2 regions of the Burkholderia sp. PvR073 genome follow, and region 1 is predicted to be linked to the other one. Evidence: riboswitches for the same ligand, from Rfam matches in the RefSeq annotation. Region 1 holds a riboswitch; the other holds the start of a gene.
What was found. A riboswitch is a leader RNA that binds a small molecule or an ion and turns the genes downstream of it on or off. The one in region 1 is predicted to bind manganese.
Positions count from the first base shown of each region.

Region 2: linked by a shared signal. The riboswitch ahead of ACVK00_RS04130 (sodium:calcium antiporter) and the one ahead of ACVK00_RS18480 (TMEM165/GDT1 family protein) in region 1 are both predicted to bind manganese.

Region 1 covers NZ_JBSRXO010000005.1:377,995-385,316, forward strand. The annotation lists gene ACVK00_RS18455 (disulfide bond formation protein B) at 76-588, shown strand; gene xdhC (xanthine dehydrogenase accessory protein XdhC) at 1,199-2,203, shown strand; gene ACVK00_RS18465 (adenosine deaminase) at 2,222-3,247, shown strand; gene ACVK00_RS18470 (hypothetical protein) at 3,248-3,658, shown strand; gene guaD (guanine deaminase) at 3,655-4,974, shown strand; yybP-ykoY riboswitch at 5,076-5,213, shown strand; gene ACVK00_RS18480 (TMEM165/GDT1 family protein) at 5,292-5,864, shown strand; gene ACVK00_RS18485 (DUF4136 domain-containing protein) at 5,926-6,630, opposite strand; gene pepN (aminopeptidase N) at 6,818-7,322, shown strand, end outside.
Region 2 covers NZ_JBSRXO010000001.1:928,189-935,510, forward strand. The annotation lists gene ACVK00_RS04100 (multicopper oxidase family protein) at 1-357, opposite strand, end outside; gene ACVK00_RS04105 (TolC family protein) at 359-2,005, opposite strand; gene ACVK00_RS04110 (hypothetical protein) at 2,002-2,310, opposite strand; gene ACVK00_RS04115 (hypothetical protein) at 2,405-2,785, opposite strand; gene ACVK00_RS04120 (heavy metal response regulator transcription factor) at 3,064-3,735, shown strand; gene ACVK00_RS04125 (heavy metal sensor histidine kinase) at 3,732-5,141, shown strand; yybP-ykoY riboswitch at 5,275-5,451, shown strand; gene ACVK00_RS04130 (sodium:calcium antiporter) at 5,534-6,544, shown strand; gene ACVK00_RS04135 (hypothetical protein) at 6,705-7,073, shown strand; gene ACVK00_RS04140 (XAC2610-related protein) at 7,122-7,322, shown strand, end outside.

The sequences.
Region 1 (7,322 bases):
GTTTCGTGCCAGATCGTTCGCGCTAAAATCGCGCGATTGTTTATCGGACCGACCAACGACAGGAATCCCGCCGACATGAATGACTCCACGCTCGCACTCCGCCGTGAACGCCGCCTGCTGATGCTGCTCGGCTGGGTGTGCATCGCCTTGCTGGCCGGCGCGCTGTACCTGCAATATGTGAAGAACGAAGATCCGTGCCCGCTGTGCATCATCCAGCGCTACTTCTTCGCGGCGATCGGCATCTTCGCGTTCCTGGCTGCCGGGATACGCAACTGGCGCGGCATCTGGGTGCTCGAGCTGCTGATCGCGATCGCCGCGGCCGGCGGCGTCGGCACCGCCGCGCGACACCTGTCGATCCAGATGAATCCGGGCTTCAGCTGCGGCTTCGACACGCTGCAGCCGATCGTCGACAGCCTGCCGCCCGCCCAGTGGTTCCCCGGCATGTTCAAGGTCGCCGGCCTGTGCGAGACGGTCTACCCGCCGATTCTCGGCATCCTGCTGCCCGGCTGGGCGCTGATCGGCTTCGCCGTGATCCTGATCGCCGTCGCGTCGAGCATCTGGCGCCATCGCCGCAAGCTGGCGAGCTGACCGGTCGGGGCCGCGTAGCCGCCCCTCGTTCGTCCGGCGCCGCCGGCGACGTCCCGCGCGGCCGCACCCTGCCGGCCGCACCTCGCCGGCCACGCGTAAACACCTAACCCCGCCGCAGCCCGGATTTCCGGGCGAACGCACATCGCACGACATCCGCGCAACCTCCGCGCGCATGCCCCGCCACGCAAGCGTTTCGGCCCGATGCGCACGCAACGGCGCCCCAATCCCGCGCGGCGGGCCTATGATCGACATGATCGCTGCCTGATAGCCCGGATCACCGCCCGGCGATGTTCCCGCCGCCTTGCGGTGCTATCTTCGCGACTGGATGGCGATCTACGTGCGCGAGGCCAGTCGGTCTCACCTCCTGCGTAACGCGCGCCCGATCCGCAATGTCGACTGGATTTCTCATGACAACGCAAACCATCCGCATCCGTCACCCTCATGGCGTCCGCGCGTCCCGCGCCGCCGTTCGCGCGCGCCTGCGGCGCACCGCCGCCGCACCGCATCGACCGTGCGCCCGGCCTGCGTCGCTCCCGTCAGTCCTCGTTACCGCCACGCCCGCCAGCGCGCGCCGCGCGTCGTGCCGCGTCGTCGTGAACGGAGCGTGCTGATGGAAGCGTGGATTGGCGATCTGCAGCAATTGCTCGCGCACGGCGAAGCGGCCGTGCTCGTGACGGTCGCGCATACCGACGGCTCCGCGCCGCGCGAGGCCGGCACCAAGATGCTCGTCACGCGCGACACGGCCCGCCATACGATCGGCGGCGGTCATCTGGAATGGAAAGCGATCGAAATCGCGCGGCATCTGCTGAAGGACGGCGCGCACGTGCCCCACGCGCGCAGGCTCGAACGGCTCGCGCTCGGCCCGAGCCTCGGCCAGTGCTGCGGTGGCGCGGTCGTGCTCGCGTTCGAGCGGCTCGATGTCGGCGACCTCGGCTGGATCATGTCGCTCGCGAAGCGCGTCGCGGCCGGCGCCGCGACCGTGCGTAGCGTATCATTCGGCCCCTCGCCGGGCGCGCCGCTGCTGAGCGAGCCCGAATCGCCCGCCGCGCGTGCCGATTGCCTGCTGTGGGAAACCGGCGGCGTGTCGCTGATGACCGAAACGATCGCGCCGTATGCGTTCCCCGTCATGCTGTTCGGCGCCGGACACATCGGCACCGCGCTCGTGAAAGTGCTGGCGACGCTGCCGTGCCACGTGTGCTGGATCGACGGGCCCGCTGCGGTGTTCCCGCCGGCCGAGGCGCTCGCCGGAGTCGGCAATCTCGTGATCGACGCGGTTGCCAGCCCGGCCGACGCCGTCGACACGGCGCCGCCGCACGCATACTTCGTCGTGATGACGCACGACCATGCACTCGATTTCATGCTGGCCGAGCGCATCCTGCGGCGCGGCGACTACGCCTACTTCGGGATGACCGGCTCGCACACCAAGCGCGTGCAGTTCGATCATCGGCTGGCAGCGATCGGCATCGACCCGGCCCAGGTCGCGCGGATGCACTGCCCGATCGGCGTCGAAGGCATCATCGACAAGGCGCCCGAAGTCATCGCGATCTCGGTGGCCGCGCAGTTGCTGCAGGCCGTCGAGGCGAACGCACCCGCGCAGGCTTCCCCTACATTCTGACCGACCAAGAACAACGCCATGACCCCGACATTCAAGGACAAGATTGCCCGTGCACCGAAAGCGGAACTGCACATCCATATCGAAGGCTCGCTCGAGCCGGAACTGATTTTCGCGCTCGCGCAACGCAACGGCGTGAAGCTCGCGTACGAGTCGATCGACGCGCTGCGCGCCGCTTACGCGTTCACCGACCTGCAGTCGTTCCTCGACATCTATTACGCAGGCGCGAGCGTGCTGCTGACGGAGCAGGATTTCTACGACATGACGGCCGCGTACTGCGAACGCGCGCTCGCCGACAACGTCGTCCACACCGAACTGTTCTTCGACCCGCAGACGCACACCGAACGCGGCGTGCCGATCGAAACGGTGGTGGCCGGCATCGACCGCGCGCTCGCCGATGCCGAGCAACGCGGGCTGTCGAGCAAGCTGATCCTGTGTTTCCTGCGCCACCTGTCCGAAGATGACGCGCTCGCGACGTTCGAATCCGCGCGGCCGCTGTTCGAACGCTATCGCCACCGGCTGATCGGCGTCGGCCTCGACTCGTCCGAGCTCGGCCATCCGCCGGCGAAGTTCGCGCGCGTGTTCGAGAAGGCGCGTGCGCTCGGGCTGAAGCTCGTCGCGCATGCGGGCGAGGAAGGCCCGCCCGCCTACATCCACGAAGCGCTCGACGTGCTGAAGGTCGACCGGATCGACCACGGCGTGCGCAGCATCGAGGACGCGGCGCTCGTCGAACGCCTCGCGCGCACGCGCGTGGCGCTGACCGTGTGCCCGCTGTCGAACCTGAAGCTGTGCGTATTCGACGACATGGCGAAGCACACGCTGAAGGCGCTGCTCGATCGCGGCGTCGCGGTAACGATCAACTCCGACGATCCGGCCTACTTCGGCGGCTACGTCAACGACAACTACTTCGCGACGGTCGACGGGCTGCAGCTGACGGACGCCGAAGTGCACGCCGTGATCCGCAATGGCTTCGAGGCATCGTTCGTCGACGCGGCAGAGCGCGATGCGCTGATCGCGCGTCTCGATTCGTACTGGCAGGCCGCGTGATTGCCGGCATCGAGGTTCGCTAGACAGATGAAACACCGCGACGACATCCGCTTCGCGACGACCGGCTCGGCCCTGCGCCGCGCCGGCCGCATGCGTGCGCGGCACCTGCATGCCGGCATCGCGCCCGTCGCTCGCGCGGCGACGGCGTTGCGCGTCGTCGTGCACCGAAGCCTGTCGTTGCGGCGCGTCATGCCGCTCGCCGCCGCGCCCGTCGCGATCGCGGCGCTGTCCGCCGGCAACCCCGCGATGACGGCCGCGACGCTCGCGTGCGCGCGCACAGTCCGCGGCGCCCCCGCCTGCTCGCGTCGCCGCATCGCGCATGCACGGGCCGCGCCCTTCAGGCCGTCGCCCGCGCGGCACCGACCGTTTTCTTCTGTTCGCCTTACCTTGATGCAGGACCATTCGTCATGACGCAAACCGCTTTCCGTTCCCAGCTGCTGACCTTCAACGGCGACCCGGCGCAGTCGAGCCAGGCCGCGAACCACGAGACCGACGGCCTCCTGATCGTCGACGACGGCAAGGTCGTCGCGGTCGGCCCGTATGCGCGGCTCGCCGCGACGCTCGCGCGCGACGCGATCGTCCACGACCTGCGCGACAAGCTGATCGTGCCCGGCTTCATCGACACGCACATCCACTATCCGCAGACGGACATGATCGCGTCGCCGGCCCCCGGCCTGCTGCCGTGGCTCGACAAGTACACGTTCCCGACCGAGCGTCGGTTCGGCGATCCGGAGCATGCGCGCGAGGTCGCCGACTTCTTCGTCGACGAACTGCTCGCCTGCGGCACGACGAGCGCGCTCGTCTACTGCACCGTGCACAAGCAGTCGGCCGACGCGCTGTTCGCGGCGAGCGAGGCACGCGACCTGCGGATGATCGCGGGCAAGGTGTTGATGGACCGCAACTGCCCCGAGTTCCTGCGCGACACCGCGCAATCGGGCTATGACGACAGCGCCGAGCTGATCGACCGCTGGCACGGCAACGGCCGCCAGCTGTACGCGCTCACGCCGCGCTTCGCGCCGACGTCCACCGAGGCGCAGCTCGAGGCGTGCAGCGAACTCGCGCGCCGCCATCCGGACGTGTTCGTGCAGAGCCACGTCGCGGAAAACGTCGATGAAGTGAAATGGGTCGCGGAGCTGTTCCCCGGCCACCGCAGCTATCTCGACATCTATGATCGCTACGGGCTGCTGCGGCCGCGCGCGGTGTACGGCCACTGCATTCACCTCGACGACGAGGACCGCCGCCGGATGGCCGAGACGCGCACCGTCGTCGCGCACTGCCCGACGTCGAACTTCTTTCTCGGCAGCGGACTGTTCGACTTCGACAAGGCCGGCGAATACGGCGTGCCGGTCACGCTCGCGACCGACGTCGGCGGCGGTACGTCGTTCTCGATGCTGCAGACGATGAACGAGGCGCACAAGGTCGCGCGGCTGTCGGGCCACCACCTGAGTGCGACGCGGATGTTCTGGCTCGCCACGGCCGGCGCCGCGCAGGCGCTCGATCTCGCCGACACGGTCGGCACGCTCGCGCCGCGCACCGAAGCCGACTTCATCGTGCTCGACCCGCAGGCCACGCCGCTGCTCGCGCGCCGCACGAAGCGCGCGGATTCGCTCGAGGAGCTGCTGTTCGCGTTCGCGCTGCTCGGCGACGACCGCGCCGTGTATCGCACGTACGCGGCCGGCCGGCTCGTGCACGAGCGCGGTGCCGCACGCCGCGCCGCCGCCGCGTAACGCGCGCGCGTTTGCCCGCTCCCCTCCTGCTCCGGCGTGCGCTACGGCGCATGCCGGAGCCGCCGGATTCGCTCCGCCCGCCGCACCCGCCGTGCTAGAATTCGCCCCTCATTGGGGAGTAGCCGCTCCGCTCGATGTCCCGCGCTCCCGGCGCGCATCGTGACGGAGGCGTCCGTCAACAGACTTGGCCATGCGGCCATGGCGGACGCAGCCACCAAGGCCTGGCGAGACCGATGGTTCACTGCGCGCCGCATCAGGGCCCGGCGCGCGGCGGATCGTCGCTCGCACGCACAACATCGGCCCGTGGAACCCCATACGTGTCTCAAGCCTTCCTGATCTCCACCGGCGCCGTCGCCCTCGCTGAAATCGGCGACAAGACCCAACTGCTGTCCCTCGTGCTGGCCGCGCGCTATCGCAAGCCCGTGCCGATCATTCTCGGCGTGCTCGTCGCGACGCTCGTGAACCACGGCTTCGCCGGTGCGTTCGGCGAGTGGCTCGGCATACTCGTCACGCCGTCGATCATGCGCTGGGCGCTCGCGTTCTCGTTCATCGCGATGGGATTGTGGATCCTCGTGCCGGACAAGCTCGATGCCGACGAAGCCAATGCGACCCGCTCGCGGCTCGGCGTGTTCGGCGCGACGCTCGTCGCGTTCTTCCTCGCGGAAATGGGTGACAAGACGCAGATCGCGACCGTCGCGCTCGCCGCGCGCTTCCAGGATTACATCGGCGTGGTGGCCGGCACGACCTTCGGGATGATGCTCGCGAACGTGCCCGCGATCCTGCTGGGCGACCGTTTCGCGCACCGCCTGCCGACGAAGCTGGTGCACGGCATCGCGGCCGTGCTGTTCATCGTGCTGGGCGCGCTGGCGTTGCTGGGCGTCGGGGTCTGACGCACACAACGCACGCAGGCAGGTGGCGCGGCCGGGCGGCCGCGCCGGTGTCGACAGCGCGTTACTTCGCGAGCGCCGCACCCGAGGCCGGCACGGCCGGCACCGCACGCTCGTTGGCGGCCGGCGCCGCCGCGGGCCCGCCGCGCTTGTCGACCGGCAGCCGCACCGTACGGATCGCGCCGTTCGCCAACGGGAAATCGGCGAGCGCGCTGCGCGCGAGGAACGGCATCGCATACAGCAGCGCACCGTTGTCGCCGGTGGTGCGCGCGGTCACGTTGTAGACCTCCTTGCCGGTCGCGCGCTCGGTGATCCGGATGCCGAGCGTGTAGTCGAACACCTGGTAGGTCTGCGCGACATAACCTGCCGGCATCGGCCCCCAGGGCCCCCACGGGCCCCACGGCCCGCCCCGCCAGTACGGCCCCGGCCCCGCGAACCACGGGTCGTAGTAGACCGGCTGCGGCACCGTCACCACATCGCTGCCGACCCCGTAGGTCAGCCCGACCAGATAGCGCGCCTGCGCGGCCGGCACCTGCCGGAATGCGTACGCGGACAACTCGTTCGCGACGATCGGCTCGTAGGTCGACTGCTCGATGCTGTGTTTCTGCGCATCGGTGCGCGTGAAGGCGTAAGTGCGTGTCGCGTCGCTGCCGCTCCAGTCGGAGAAGGCCGTGACCTGCGTCGTCACGTAGCTGGTGCAGCCCGTCAGCAGCGCCACGCACAGCACCGCCGCCCAGCCCGCACCGCGTTGAATCCATTCGCGTTTCATGTCGATCCTCGTCGATCCGTCATCCGTACGTCGCACCGCGCGAACCGCACGGGATGCCGATAATACGCGGACTGCCCGAACCGGTAAAAAGTTCGCTGCGGCACGCGGCCGCAAGCCTTTGTACAATGGCCCGGTTCGCCCGGTCCGCGCTGCGGGCCCGATCCCCACCCCACCGATCTCGACGACCATGTCCGACAACGCCTCCTCCACCGTGATCCGCCGCGCCGACTACACGCCGCCGGCCTTCCTCATCGATTCCGTCGCACTCGAATTCGATCTCGCGCCGGCCCGTACGATCGTCAGGAATACGATGCGCGTGCGCCGCAATCCGGACGCGGCGCCCACCCCGCATCTGGAGCTGATGGGCGAAGCGCTCGAATTCCTCGGCGCGCAGCTCGACGGCGCGCCGTACGGTGCGGTGCGTGCGCACGAACACGGGCTGACCGTCGAAAACGTGCCCGACGCGTTCGAGCTCACGCTCGAGAACGCGTGCGCGCCGGACCAGAACACGACGCTGTCCGGCCTGTACGTATCGAGCGGCAACTTCTTCACGCAGTGCGAGGCCGAAGGCTTTCGCCGCATCACCTACTTCCTCGACCGCCCCGACGTGATGGCCTCCTACACCGTCACGCTGCGCGCCGACAAGGCCGCCTATCCGGTGCTGCTGTCGAACGGCAACCTGGTCGACTCGG
Region 2 (7,322 bases), on a different contig from region 1:
GTTGGTCACGAAGATGCGGACCTTGTCGCCTTCAACGGCCTCGATCGTCGGGCCCGGCGACTGGCCGTTGTAGCCCCACAGGTTCGCGTTCATCCCGGGCGCCATCTCGCGCACGACCGGCTCGGCCGTCAGGTGGAATTCCTTCCAGCCGTTCTTCATCCGCCACGGCAGCGTCCAGCCGTTCAGCGTCGCGACGGGTGTGTACGGACGGCCGTTGGGCGGCACGAGCGGCGGCTGCGTGCCGGCCTTCGCCATCGTGGGCGCTTCGGGCAGCGACGCAGCGCCGGCCTTGCTGACCATCGCCGCACCGAGCAGCGCGGCGCCCGAGCCGCTGAGAAATTGTCGACGGGACACCATGTCAATGACCTTCCGGATGCGTTGCGGGCGCCGGTTGCGCCACGGGAGAGGAAGCCGGCTGCGGTGCAGCGTCGGGCGTGGAGGCGGCCGGCGCGGATGCGCGCGGTGTGGGCTGCGAGGTCGGCTGCGGTGCCGGCTGCGGTGCCGGCTGCGGTGCCGGCTGCGGTGCCGGCTGCGAGGTCGGCTGCGAGGTCGGCTGCGAGGTCGGCTGCGAGGTCGGCTGCGATGTCGGCTGCGATGTCGGCTGCGAGGTCGGCTGCGAGGTAGGCTGCGGCGCAGGCTGCGAGGTAGGCAGCCGGCCGCCGACGGCCATCTGCAGATCGGTTTCGGCGAGCCAGTAGTCCTTCAGCGCATCGATGTAGCCGTTGACCGCGCCGACCTGTTCGCGCGCATCGGTGAGCAGCTCGAACACGCTCGCGAGCATCCCGTTGTAGCGCAGCAGCAACTCGTCCGAGATCGTCTTGCGCAGCGGCACGACTTCGTCGCGATAGTGCGTCGCGACGTCGTAGCTCGTCGTGTACGCCGCGTACGATTCGCGCACTTCCGAGCGGGCGTCGATCGCGGCTTGCGCGAGCCGGTTCGCCGACTGCATGTAGACGGCCTCGGCCCGCGCGACCTTCGCGCCGCCCCAGTCGAACAGCGGAATCTCGATGCTGATCTCGTAGCCGTGCTCGTGCCCCTTGTCGGTCTCGTAGTTGTTCACGTAGCCGAGATCGACCGCGTTGACGAAGCGCGTCGCCTTACTGAGTCCGAGCGACGACGCGACGCCCTGCGTCTGCAGCTTCGCGGCCTGGATGTCGAGACGGTTGCTCATCGCGTAGCGTTCGAGATCGGGCAGGTCGGGACGCGTCTTCGGCAGATCGGGCAGACGCTCGGGCAGCGCGTACCGCGTGCGCTCGCCCCACAGCCCCATCGCCCGCGTGAGCTTCTCGCGCGCGGCCACGGCCTGCTGATGCGCCTTCGCCTGCTGGGCGACCGCGTCAGCATGGAACGCCTGTTCGCGTGCGTAGTCGAGCCGGCTGAAGTTGCCGGCCTGGCGCATGCGCAGCGCGAGCTCGGCGGCGGCGCTCGCGGCGTCGCGCACCTGCTGCGCATAGTTGGCGGCCTGTTCGGCGGCGACGGCCTCGACATACGCGCGGCGCGCGTCGGCCGCGACCTTCAGCATCGCGTCGGCCGTCTCGAGCTTGGTCTGCTCGAAGCGGCGGCGTTCGATGTTCGTCGCGAGCGGCAGGGTCAGCAGCGCGAATACGTTGGCCGAGAACGTGCGGCCGAGGCTCAGCTCGCCGTCGCCGGCCCGCGTGCGGCTGAACGAGAAGCGCGGGTTCGGCAGCCGGCCGGCCTGCACGAGATCGGCCTCCGACAGCCCGAGCGCCGCGTACGACGCCTGCAGGCCGCGGTTGTTCAGCAGCGCGAGCTGCACCGCGTCGTCCATCGACAGCGGTTTCGCGAGCAGTTCCTTCGTCCGCGCGTCGACGGCGTCGCGGTCGACGTCGGTCCTGACGATGACGGCGTCTCTCCCGATGCGCTCCGATGCGGCGGACGACACGGCGTCGAAGCCGCCGTCCTTCGAGAACGTCGTACAGCCGGCGAGGAAGGCAAGCACGAGCGCGGTCGCGCCGATTCGCGGTGACATCGCAAGTCTCGTCATTGCGCGGCGTCTCCGTGCATCGAATGAGCCGCGCCGCCCGCCGTGTTTTCAGGCTTCGCGCTTCCAGGCTTCGCGTGTCCGGTCGCGTGCCCCTTCGCGGGCCGCTCCGTCACGTCGCGGTTCAGTTGTTTCCAGCCCGGGCCTGCATCGTCCCGATACGGCACGTAGCCGTCAAACGCGGACGGCACGGTGACGTCCTGCACCGGCGCGGCGGCATCGGCCGGATCGGGACGCGGGGTTTGCGCAGGCGCGAGCGACGGCACGAGGGCCGCCGCGCCAAGCAGCGCCGCAGTGATCAATCGCATGGGTGTTTCTCGTCGTGAGCCGTGCGACGGGCGTCGATTGACCGCCGGCACGGTTTGCGGATCGCGACCGGTCGGCCGCGGACAAGGACAAGGACTAGACGGGAAGCCGGCGCGGCGGCCGCTCGATGCCGCCGGTCAGGAACGACACGACGACCGGCGACGGCGCGAAAGAAACGATCGCGATACCGATGCCCGACGCCACGGACACCGCGGAAGCATCGGCCATGCCGGTGCCGAAGCAGCAGGCTCCGCACGACGAACACGACGATGCATGCCGCGCGTGGTCTTCATGCGCATGCTCGCCACCCTGCGCGCTCGGCATCGCACGCGCCGCGGCCGGGTGATCGGCGCTCGCACCATCCTCCGCATGCGGCGCGACAGCGCCCGCGCACTGCATCGACACGGTCGCGAACGACTGGATCGGCAGGCTCAGCGCCAGCAGCACGACGAGGATGAATTTGCGCCAGTACGACATGGATGCGGAATCAGGCAGGCTACGACCGGATGAACGGGAGCAACACCGCGACGGCGCGCTCCGGACACAAGACGGTCGCAGCTTATCGCCGCCGGCGTGACCACGACATGGCCGAAACATGACCGGTTTTTCATGAAGCGCGGGCGCTGCATCGCAAGCCTGCTTCATGACAATTCCGTCATTCGCCGGTCATCTTTCGCGCACGCGCGGCGCCCTAAGCTCACGCGTTACACTGACCGGCTGGAATCACGGATGAATCACGAACGGCCTGCTCCACCATGCGGATACTGATAGTCGAAGACGAACCCAAGATGGCGTCCTACCTGCGCAAGGGGCTGGCGGAGGCGAGCTATACGGTCGACGTGGCCGAGAACGGCAAGGACGGGCTGTTCCTCGCGCTGCACGAGGATTTCGATCTCGTCGTGCTCGACGTGATGCTGCCCGAGCTGGACGGCTTCGAGGTGCTCCGGCGGCTGCGCGCGCAGAAGCAGACGCCGGTCCTGCTCCTGACGGCGCGCGACGCGATCGAGGACAAGGTCACGGGGCTCGAACTGGGCGCCGACGACTACCTGCTCAAGCCGTTCGCGTATGCGGAGTTCCTTGCCCGCATCCGTTCACTGTTGCGGCGTGCGCCGCGCAATGCGCGCGACCTCCTGCAGGTCGCCGATCTCGAGGTCGACCTGATCAAGCGCCGGGTACGGCGCGCGGACAACCGCATCGACCTGACCGCGCAGGAATTCGCGCTGCTGCAACTGCTCGCGGAACGCGAAGGCGAGGTGCTGACGCGCACCTTCATCACGTCGCAGATCTGGGACATGAATTTCGACAGCGACACGAACGTCGTCGATGCGGCGATCAAGCGCCTGCGCGCGAAGATCGACAACGCCTACGAGAAGAAGCTGATCCACACGATCCGCGGCATGGGCTACGTGCTCGAGGATCGCTCATGACCGGCGGCCCCGCGCCGTATTCGCTGCTCCGGCGCCTGACGCTCGCGTTCGCCGCCGTCGCCGCGCTCGTGTTCGCGCTGACCGGCGCTTACCTGTATCGCTCGCTGTCCGCCGAGCTGACCCGGCGCGACGACATCGAGATCGCCGGCAAGCTCAACCAGTTCCTGCAGCTCGCGCGGGCGAGCGGTTCGACGGCGGCGTTGCGCGCCGATCCGGCCGTCTTCCATGAAGTGCTGCTGTCGCATCCGGGCGTCTATCTCGGCATCTACGACGCCGCGAACCGTCCGCTCGTCGAACACACCGACGAAGCCGGCAACACGCTCGCGTCGGTGATCGCGCGGCCGCGGCCGGCCGACGCAGCGGCCGCCAGCCCGTTCACCTGCGCGCCGCCCGGCATCGGCACGTCGCGCTGCGTGCGTGCGCGCGCCACGCTGCCGTCGGGCGAAACCATCCAGGTCGCGCTGGCGCGCACGGCGACCGATCGCCAGTCGCTGCTGGAAAGCTATCGCGTCGACATCTGGCTCGCGGCCGCCCTCGGCGCGCTGCTGGTCGGCGCGCTCGGCTACGCGGTCGCGTCCCGCGGCCTGCGCCCGGTCGAGAGCCTCGGCCGGCAGACCTCGCGCATCGAGGCACACAACCTGAACGCGCGTCTCGATGCGCGCGGCGGTCCGGTCGAGTTGCACGAGCTGGCCACGTCGGTCAACCGGATGCTCGACCGGCTCGAGCGCGCGTTCGTGCGGCTGTCGCAGTTCTCGTCCGACCTCGCGCACGACATGCGCACGCCGCTCGCGAACATGATCAGCTCGTCGCAGGTCACGCTGTCGCGCGCCCGCACCACCGAGGAATACGAAGCGCTGATCGATTCGAACATCGAGGAGTGCGAACGGTTGCAGCGGATGATCGAGAACATGCTGTTTCTCGCGCGCACCGACAATGCACGGCAGCACCTGAAGACCGTCGAACTCGATGCGGGCGCCGAGCTGCGCCGGCTCGCGTCGTATTTCCAGGCGCTGGCCGACGAGGCCGGCGTGCACCTCGCCGTGCAGGGCGAAGCGCCGGTCGTCGCCGACGCGACGCTGTTCCGGCGCGCCGTCAGCAATCTCGCGTCGAACGCGCTCGAACACGCGCAAGCCGGGTCGACCATCGAGCTGACCGTATCGACCCGGCCCGGCTATGCGGTCGTCGAAGTCACGAACCGCGGCGCGGCAATTCCGCCCGAGCAGATCGAGCGGATCTTCGAGCGCTTCTACCGGATCGATTCGTCGCGGCACGGCGCGGCGCGCAACGCCGGGCTCGGGCTTGCGATCGTCAAGTCGATCATCGAGCTGCACCGCGGCAAGGTCGAGGTCGAGAGCCGCGACGGACGCACGACGTTCGCACTGTATTTCCCGGCCCGCGCTGCGTGACACGCGCGTGACGCCCGCGCACGCCGATTGCTTCCCGATACGGCATGCGCATCCGCTGTCGCTCGACTTGTCTTCCCGAATGAAAGGGTATGACCGCACAAGCTTGCCGAAAGCGGCCGGCTCGGCTAGACTGCCCTTCGTCTTTGGGGAGTAGCCTGCTTTCCATCCCCCGGAAAGCGAACACGTCAACACACTCGGCCTGCGGCCGTGGCGCGTTCGGCCGAATCGGTCTGGCGAGACCATCGACGCATCGCGCCGTTCCTGGTCGGACGTCGGCAGATGCGTCATGGTTCGTCCACGTCCGACCACGGAGTCCCCATGTTCCTCGTTGCCTATCCTTCGCGTTTCATCAGTTCCATGACCGCCTGCATGCCTGCCTGCGGAGGTGCCGCATGACGTTGATGCTCGTCGAACTGGCGTTCATGCTGATCGTCATCCTGGTCGCCGCCGAGTTCTTCACGAATGCGCTCGAACATCTCGGTGAACGGCTGAAGATTTCCGAAGGCGTCACCGGTTCGCTGTTCGCAGCCGTCGGCACCGCGCTGCCCGAAACGATGGTGCCGCTGCTCGCGCTCGCGGGCGGCACGTCGAATGCGGCCGTGAACGAGGAAATCGGCGTCGGCGCGATTCTCGGCGCGCCGCTGATGCTCGCGACGCTGACGACCTTCCTGATGACGATCGCCGTAATCCGCTCGCGCGGCCTGACCGGCACGATCAAGCCCGAGCGGACCGGCTTCGTGCGCGACCTGAACTACTTCATCGCCGCGTTCGCGCTCGCCACCGTCGCGATGTTCGTCCCGCATCACGTGTGGGGCGTCCGCGCGCTGCTCGCCGCGATGCTGGTCGGCATCTACGTGCTGTATGTCGTGATGACGTTCCGCGCGTCGACGCAGCTCGTCGATGCCGGGCACGGCACCGAAGCGCCGCACGCAATGTTCCTGTCGCGCGTCGGGCTGCCGACCAACCTCGCGACCATCGCGCTGCAGCTCGCGATCGGCGTCGCGCTGCTCGTCGGCGGTGCGAAGGGCTTCATTCATGGCGTCGAGGGCGTATCGCAGTTGCTCGGCATCTCCGCGCTGCTGCTGTCGCTGATCATCGTGCCGATCGCAACGGAGTTGCCCGAGAAGGTCAACAGCGTGCTGTGGATCCGCCGCAAGAAAGACACGCTCGCGTTCGGCAACATCACCGGCGCGATGGTGTTCCAGGGCACGCTGCTGCCGGCGATCGGCATCATGCTGACGCCGTGGGAGCCGCGCCCCGAAGTGCTGACCGGCGTGATCATCACGCTCGCGGCGGCGGCCTGGCTGCGCGTCAATGCCCGCGCGCACGGGCTCGCGATCTGGGCGTTGCTCGCGAACGGGGCCGGTTACGTCGGCTATCTGTTCGTGACGCTGACGCGCTGAGTCCGCCGGCCGCGCCGGTGACGACCTGCGCGCCGAGGCCCGCTTCGCGCAACACGATGCGGATGCGCACGCTCGGCGGCCGCTGCTCGTGTCGTATCTGCTCGACAGGGCGAAGCGCTTCGGCGCCCCGCCCCGATAACCCCACATCGAGAGAACCATCATGGAACTACACGCCACCGTCGGCGCGGCCACGTCCGACATCGACGACGATGAAAGCTGCGCGAACATCTATTGCCACGACGCGGAGCAAAACTATTGCTTCTCGTTGCTGCGCTTTCCGGAGGAAACGACGATCGAGGTGATGGTGCTCGACCAGCTCACCGCGCACGTGAACGATCTGTCGGTTCACCTCACGGGCGACACGATCGACGTCGAGCTCGACGCACGTACCGCCGCGCGTCTCGACGGCAATACGCATTACGTGATCCATCTCGCGCCCGGCGAACACGATCCCGTCGCGCTGCGTGCCGCGCTGAAGGAAATCTTCGACGGCAAGAGCGGGTATCGCGACGACAGCGCAAGCGCGTAAGCCGGCCGGCTCGACACACCATCCCGCCCACGCGTTCGCACTCCGCTCATGACACGCCCCTCGCGATTCCAACCGCTCCTCCGCCGCTGCGCGCTGCTGATCGCGTGCTGCGCGTCGGCTGCCGCCGCGCATGCGGCCAAACCGCTGCTCACGTTCAAGGTCGACGACGCCGTCACGGCACGTGTCGAACACGCCGACGGCGCGCGCATCACGATCCGCTTCCTGCCGAGCGGAAAAACGCAGGTGCTC